DNA from 2 places in the Actinomadura sp. B10D3 genome. Region 2 is predicted to be linked to the other one. Evidence: riboswitches for the same ligand, from Rfam matches in the RefSeq annotation. Region 2 holds a riboswitch; the other holds the start of a gene.

Region 1 (3,737 bases), on a different contig from region 2:
TGCGCTGGACGAGCGAGGTCAGCGGCCGGGACGTGGGCGGCTCCACCGGCACCAACATGTGGGGCGCGGCGGAGCTCATCGCGGAGATGCGGGCGCACGGCGAGCGCGGGAGCGTCGTCACGCTGATCTGCGACGGCGGCGAGCGCTACGCGCACACGTACCGTTCGGACGCGTGGCTCGCGGCGCAGGGCCTCGACATCGCCCCGTACCTGGCCGCGCTGAACGCCTTCCTCAAGACCGGGGAGATGCCGGAGATCCCGTGACGGCTATCCCGTGACACGGACCGGGTTGAACAGGTCGGCGTAGATGAGCAGGCCGCCCATGACGATCAGGACGACCGCCATCACGTAGGTCACCGGCAGCGCCTTGGCGACGTCCACGTAGCCGGGGTCGGGCCTGCGGAAGACCTTCGCGAACGCCTTCTTGATCGCCTCCAGCAGCGCGCCGGCGATGTGGCCGCCGTCCAGCGGCAGCAGCGGGACCAGGTTGAACAGGCCGACCGCGAGGTTCAGCGAGCCGAGCAGCATGACGAAGAAGGAGACCTTCTCGGCCCCGGAGAAGTCGTCGGACGCGGCGACCTCGCCGCCGATGCGGCTGACGCCGACGACGCCGATCGGGCCGTTCGGGTCGCGCTCGTCGCCGCCGAAGGCCGCGTTCCAGACGCCGACCATCTTCTGCGGCATCCGGAGCAGCGCGCCCGTGGTGCGCGCGGTCAGGTCGCCCATCGTGCTGGCGACCGCGCCCGGGCCCTGCCGCTCGATCGCGCTGTCCGGCGTGATCCCGAGGAACCCGACGTTGACGACCTTGTCCTCGTCCTCCAGGTCGTACATCTGGTTGCGGGTGATCGGGACGTTCAGCTCCAGCTCCCGCCCGTCCCGCCGGACGGTCATCGGGACGGTCTGCCCGCCGTCGCCGCGGATGAGCTTCTGCAGCTGCTCGTAGTCGTCGATCTTCTTGCCGTCGAACGCGACGATCCGGTCGCCCGGCTGGAGCCCGACCTGCCGGGCGGGCGTCGGCGCGGCGTTCGCCGGGCACGAGGTGACCTCGGAGCTCGCCGGCACCATGCACTCGGCGACCTCCTTGATCACCGGCTGCGGCTGGTTGGTGCCGATGCCCATCAGCAGGATCGCGAAGAACATCACCGACAGCAGCAGGTTCATGGCGGGGCCGCCGAACATGATCAGCAGCTTCTGCCACCACTTCTTGGCGTAGAAGACGCGGTCCTCGTCGCCGGGCCCGACCTCCTCCAGCGCCGCGCCGCGGGCGTTCTCGATGAGGCCCTGCCACGGGCCGGTGCTGACGCGGCGGACCCGCCCCGGGGCGTCGCCCTTGCGCGGCGGCAGCATCCCGATCATGCGGATGTAGCCGCCGAGCGGGATCCACTTGACGCCGTACTCGGTCTCGCCTCGGTGCCGGGACCACATCGTCGGGCCGAACCCGACCATGAACTGGGTCGTCCGGACCTTGAACAGCTTGGCGAAGGAGAAGTGCCCGAGTTCGTGCAACGCGATGGACACCAGCAGGCCGAAGAAAAGGATCAACGCCCCAGCCAGGTAGTAGACCATGCGTCGTGCCCCTCCGGTCGTGCACCCCGCGCCGGGGGGTGAGCGTTGGCAATCACCTCAGAGTACGTTAACGCGCCCCGGTTGGGTTGAAGCCCGCGGCGAACCGGAGACGACCTCACCGTCCGGGCGATGCAATAATGAGGCCCGCCGTTCATCCCGTGCGGGAGAGTCCCCTGTAGCCAGCCGGGGACGCCGAAGGAGCAAATCCTCCCCGGAAGCTCTCAGGCCCACGGACCGCACGGGCCAGGCGACCTCTGGAAAGCGGGGACCCCGGGTCCCCCGCCGAAGGTGAAAGCCCGCCGCGCAGGCGGGTGAAGCTCTCAGGCGCCGATGACAGAGGGGGAGGCACCGAGACGCCCGGTGCGCGAGTGGGACGATGGACCACGTGCGCCCGTGACGAAGGAGCCGAGCCCATGTCCGCCGATACGAGTCCGAAGAAGACGCCGCTGCACGAGGTCCACGAGGATCTCGGTGCGCACCTCGTCGACTTCGCCGGTTACCTGATGCCGCTGCGCTACGCGAGCGAGACCGCCGAGCACCAGGCCGTCCGCACCGGGGCCGGGCTGTTCGACCTGTCGCACATGGGAGAGATCTTCCTCTCCGGTCCGGGCGCGGGCGCGACGCTCGACTACGCGCTGGTCGGGAACCTGTCGCCGATGCCGGTCGGCAAGGCCCGCTACACGATGATCTGCGGGCAGGACGGCGGCGTCCTGGACGACCTGATCGTCTACCGGCTCGCGGACGAGACCTGGATGGTCGTCGCGAACGCCGCGAACAAGGACGTCGTCCGGGATGCGCTGGCCGAGCGCGCCGCGAACTTCGAGGCGGCCGTGGACGACCGGTCCGCGTCGTACGCGCTGATCGCCCTGCAGGGCCCGCGCTCCCAGGCGATCCTCGAAGGCATGACCGGCGCGCCGCTCGCGGACCTCAGGTACTACGCGATCCTCGCCGACCGGGTCGCGGGCGTCGACGCGCTCATCGCCCGTACCGGCTACACGGGCGAGGACGGCTTCGAGCTGTTCGTCGACGCCGCGGACGCCGTCCCGCTGTGGAAGGCGCTCGCGGCGGTGGACGGGGTCGTCCCGGCGGGACTGTCGGCCCGCGACACGCTGCGCCTGGAGGCGGGCATGCCGCTGTACGGCAACGAGCTGACCGCCGAGACCACCCCGTTCGAGGCGGGCCTCGGCCGGGTCGTGAAGCTGGACAAGCCGGGCGACTTCGTGGGTAAGACCGCCCTGGCGGCGCAGGCGCAGACCCCGCCGGGCCGTAGGCTCGTCGGACTGGTCGCACGGGGCCGGCGCGCGCCCCGCAAGGGATACCAGGTCGTCACGTCCGGCGGCACGCCGTGCGGGGTCGTGACGAGCGGCGCCCCGTCGCCCACACTGGGCACGCCGATCGCCATGGCGTACCTCGACAGCGGCGTCGAGGAGACGGACCTCGCCGTGGACGTCCGCGGCCGGCAGGAGCCGGTGGACGTGGTGACCCTGCCGTTCTACAAGCGTTCCTGAAGTCGTTGACCGGGGGCGTGGGGGCCGGCCCCCACAATGAGAAGAAAGAGAAGTGATCGTGAGCGTTCCTGAGGAGCTCCGCTACAGCGAGGAGCACGAGTGGGTGTCGGGCCTTGGCAACGAGGACGGCATCGTCACGGTCGGCATCACCGCGCACGCCGCCGACGCGCTCGGTGAGATCGTCTACCTGGAGCTGCAGCCGTCCGAGGGCGACACCGTCGAGGCGGGCGAGCCGTGCGGCGAGGTGGAGTCGACCAAGTCGGTCAGCGACATCTACTCCCCCGTCACCGGCGAGATCACCGCGATCAACACCGCCGTGGTGGACGAGCCGAAGGTCATCAACGACGACCCGTACGGCGAGGGCTGGATCTTCAAGGTCCGGATCTCGGAGGAGCCGGGCGACCTGCTCGACTCCGCCGCCTACTCCAAGCTGATCGAGGAATCATGAGTTTGGACGACTCCCTGGCGGCGGCCGACCCCGAGGTCGCCGAGGCGGTCGCGGCGGAGCTGCGGCGGCAGCAGCAGACCCTGGAGATGATCGCGTCGGAGAACTTCGCCCCGGTCTCGGTGCTGGAGGCGCAGGGCTCCGTCCTGACGAACAAGTACGCCGAGGGGTACCCGGGCCGCCGCTACTACGGGGGCTGCGAGCACGTCGACGTCACCG
Region 2 (3,737 bases):
CCCGCTGCAGCAGCGGCACCGCGGAGCCCAGGGCCTCCTCGCCCAGCACGGCGGCGGCCGTGCGGACCGCCCGCTCCGGGTCGGTCCGCAGCGCCAGCGTGGTGAGGAGCTGTGCGAGGTCCAGCCGCAGCGCGAGGTCGCCCGCCGCCGTCTCCCCGGACCGCAGGTCGGTGATGTAGGCGAGGCCGTCCTCGCCGACGAGGACCGCCTCCTCCTGCAGCCGGCGGTGGGCGAGCCGCCCCGCCTGCAGGGAGCGGAACTGCCGCCACACGTCGGTCAGCAGCTCGTCGGTGATCTCCTCGTCGGGGACGTCGCCGAGCCGCCGCCCCGGCACGTGCTCGTAGGCCAGCAGCGCCGCCTCCGTGCCGACCTCGCACGTCCCGGCGAGGCGGGGGGTCCGGGCGCCCGCGGCGTCCACGGCGTAGGCCATCAGCGACTCCAGTTCCAGGGAGCGGCGCAGCGACCGCAGCGTCCGCCCGGTGGTGGCGCCGCGCAGGCGCAGCATCCGCCAGATCCGGTAGAGCAGGCCGGCGGTCTGCTGGTCGCGGTCCAGGACGCGGACCTCCAGATCCCAGTCGCCGTGCACCCCGCGTCCCAGCGGCACCCGGCCGCCGAGCCCGCCACCGAGCCCGCCCCCGTGCTCGCCGGCCGGGTCGCGGGCGAGGACGACGCCGTAGCGGCGGGGCTCCTCGGCTCCGTCGGCGGGCTCGTCCAGCCGCGCGCCGCGCTTCGGGCGCAGCCCGAGCCGTTCGAGCGACGCGACGACCGTCCGGCCCGCCGGGCGGGGGTTCGGCGTGCCGACCGCGTAGAGGGTGCCGTGCCCGATGGCCCGGCCGAGCGCGTAGGTGGCCGCGAGCGCCGCGACCGACGCGTAGGACGCGGTGAGCCCCGTCAGCGCCGCCAGGCCGATCATCGCCCAGGTCGCGGCCTGCCAGCGGGCGCGGCCCGCCATCCCGACCGCGCTGACGAACGCGATCACCGGCGCGATGTCGGTGTGCACCGGGGCGGTCTCGGTGCCGCCCCAGATCAGCGAGTCCAGCACGCCGCCGGGCGCCGCCCGCACCACGAGGTCGTCCAGGCCCACCGTGATCCCGAACGCGATCACCGCGGCGAGCAGCGCGATCGCGACCCGCGTCCCGTCCTTGTGGAACAGCCGCTCGACGGCGAACGCGACCGGCACGGCCAGGACCCCGAAGCTCGACACCAGCGTCGCGAGCGTCAGCAGCAGCCGGGGCGCGTGCGCGGTGCCCTCGGCGATGTCGGTCTGCAGGCCGTGCGTGGTCTGCTGGGCGATCGAGACCAGGAGCATCACGACGGCCAGTCCCACCACCGACGCCGCGAACCTGATCGCGTCGGAGGGCCGGCGGATCCGGTCCGGCTGCGCGGGCTCGTCGACGGGCACGCCGGCCGCCGCGCCCTGCCTCGGCCGCACCGCGCCGTCGCGGGTCTGTGTCACGCCGTACCGCCGCCCTGACCGTCCGTCATCCTGATCAGCGTCCCAGGACCGGCGGCGCGCCGTCGAGCGACGGGCCGCCGGTCCGGCCGCGCGCGTCCACCCCACAGCCCATCTCCGCCCCCGGGCCCGAGCCCGTCCCGTCCCAGGTGAGTGTGCACAGCGTACTCGCCGGTACCGGGGTGGCGGAGCGGGACCGCCCCCTCCGCCACCTGGGGGCGGGACGATCGCGACATCCGGTCTTTGGGTAGGGTTTCTGGAGGAAATGCCGACGACCCTGTGCGGGAGAGACCCCACGCCGCCAGCGTGGGGCGCCGAAGGGGCAACCTCCCCGGAACCTCTCAGGCAAAAGGACCGCGCGGGCGAGGCACCTCTGGAAAGCAGGCGCCCGACCCATCGCGGGAGGGCGGCTCACCGAAGGGGAAACCCCGCCGCGCGGGCGAAGCTCTCAGGTGCCGATGACAGAGGGGGAGACGGCCGCCGGCCCGGGTGCCGGCGGTGGCCTGAGCGACCGCAGCAGCCAGGAGGCTCTCCATGACCGCCCAGTTCTTCGCCCCCGTGGCCTCGCCGCAGCATCCCCGGACCGTCTTCGCCGACCGGCATGTCGGCCCCTCCCCGGACGACCAGGCCCGGATGCTGGCCGCCATCGGCTACTCCGGCGTCGAGGCGCTGGTCGACGACGCGGTCCCGGCCGCGATCCGCACCTCCCGGCCGCTGGACCTGCCGCCCGCGCTGAGCGAGACCGCCGCGCTGGACCGGCTCCGCGAGCTGGCCTCGCGCAACACCGTGCTCACGTCCATGATCGGGCTCGGCTACCACGGCACGATCACACCCGGCGTGATCATGCGGAACGTGCTGGAGAACCCGGGCTGGTACACCGCCTACACCCCGTACCAGCCGGAGATCTCGCAGGGCCGCCTGGAGGCCCTGCTCAACTTCCAGACGGTCGTCGCCGACCTCACCGGGCTGCCGGTCGCGAACGCCTCCATGCTGGACGAGGGCACCGCCGCCGCCGAGGCCATGGCCCTGGCCCACCGCGCGTCCCGGCGCAAGGAGCCCGGGACGTTCCTCGTCGACGCCGACGCGCTGCCGCAGACGATCGAGGTCGTCCGCACGCGCGCGGTCCCGCTCGGCATCGAGGTGGTCACCGCGGACCTGTCCGGAGGGCTTCCGGACGGCGACTTCTTCGGGGTCCTGCTGCAGTACCCGGGCGCGTCCGGCGCCGTCCGCGACCTGGAGCCCCTGATCTCCCAGGCGCGCGAGCGCGGCGCCAAGGCGGTCGTGGCCGCCGACCTGCTCGCGCTGACGCTGCTGCGCCCGCCGGGCGAGTCCGGCGCGGACATCGCGGTCGGCTCCGCGCAGCGGTTCGGCGTCCCGTACGGGTTCGGCGGCCCGCACGCCGGCTACATGGCGGTCGCCGAGGGCCTCCAGCGGCAGCTCCCCGGACGGCTCGTCGGCGTGTCCGTCGACGCCGACGGCTCCGCCGCATACCGGCTGGCGCTGCAGACCCGCGAGCAGCACATCCGCCGGGAGAAGGCCACCAGCAACATCTGCACGGCGCAGGTCCTCCTCGCCGTGATGGCGAGCATGTACGCGGTCTACCACGGCCCCGAGGGGCTGGCCGCGATCGCGCAGCGGACGCACCGCCGCGCCGCGGAGATCGCCGCGGGGCTGCGCGCCGGCGGCGTCGAGGTCGTGCACGCCGAGTTCTTCGACACCGTGCTCGCCCGCGTCCCCGGCCGGGCGGCGGACGTGGTCGCCGCGGCCCGCGAGCGGGGCGTCAACCTGCGCGCGGACGGCCCGGACCTGGTGGGGATCGCCTGCGACGAGACGACGCTGCCGGAGCACGTCGCCGCCGTCCTCGGCGCGTTCGGCGTCCCCGAGGCCGGCGAGCCCGCCGAGGCCGTCCCGGCCGGCCTGCGCCGCGAGAGCCCCTACCTCACCCACCCGGTCTTCCACGCGCACCGCTCGGAGACCGCGATGCTGCGCTACCTGCGCAGGCTCCAGGACAAGGACATCGCGCTCGACCGGTCGATGATCCCGCTCGGCTCCTGCACGATGAAGCTGAACGCCACGGCGGAGATGGAGCCGATCACCTGGCCGGAGTTCGCGGACATCCACCCGTTCGCGCCCCTCGACCAGGCCGCCGGCTACGTCGAGCTGATCGGCGAGCTGGAGCGCAACCTCGCCGAGATCACCGGGTACGCGAAGGTGTCGGTCCAGCCGAACGCCGGGTCGCAGGGCGAGCTGGCCGGCCTGCTCGCCATCCGCGGCTACCACGCCT

The links. Region 2 has a riboswitch for glycine ahead of gcvP (aminomethyl-transferring glycine dehydrogenase). Riboswitches for the same ligand answer to the same signal wherever they lie in the genome.
Region 1: linked by a shared signal. The riboswitch ahead of gcvT (glycine cleavage system aminomethyltransferase GcvT) and the one ahead of gcvP (aminomethyl-transferring glycine dehydrogenase) in region 2 are both predicted to bind glycine.

The regions. Positions count from the first base shown of each region.
Region 1 covers NZ_JBDPLY010000035.1:32,832-36,568, forward strand. The annotation lists gene ABGB11_RS36370 (PLP-dependent cysteine synthase family protein) at 1-263, shown strand, start outside; gene ABGB11_RS36375 (site-2 protease family protein) at 267-1,565, opposite strand; glycine riboswitch at 1,717-1,812, shown strand; gene gcvT (glycine cleavage system aminomethyltransferase GcvT) at 1,979-3,073, shown strand; gene gcvH (glycine cleavage system protein GcvH) at 3,132-3,521, shown strand; gene glyA (serine hydroxymethyltransferase) at 3,518-3,737, shown strand, end outside.
Region 2 covers NZ_JBDPLY010000004.1:59,986-63,722, reverse strand. The annotation lists gene ABGB11_RS08780 (lysylphosphatidylglycerol synthase transmembrane domain-containing protein) at 1-1,456, opposite strand, end outside; glycine riboswitch at 1,726-1,820, shown strand; gene gcvP (aminomethyl-transferring glycine dehydrogenase) at 1,988-3,737, shown strand, end outside.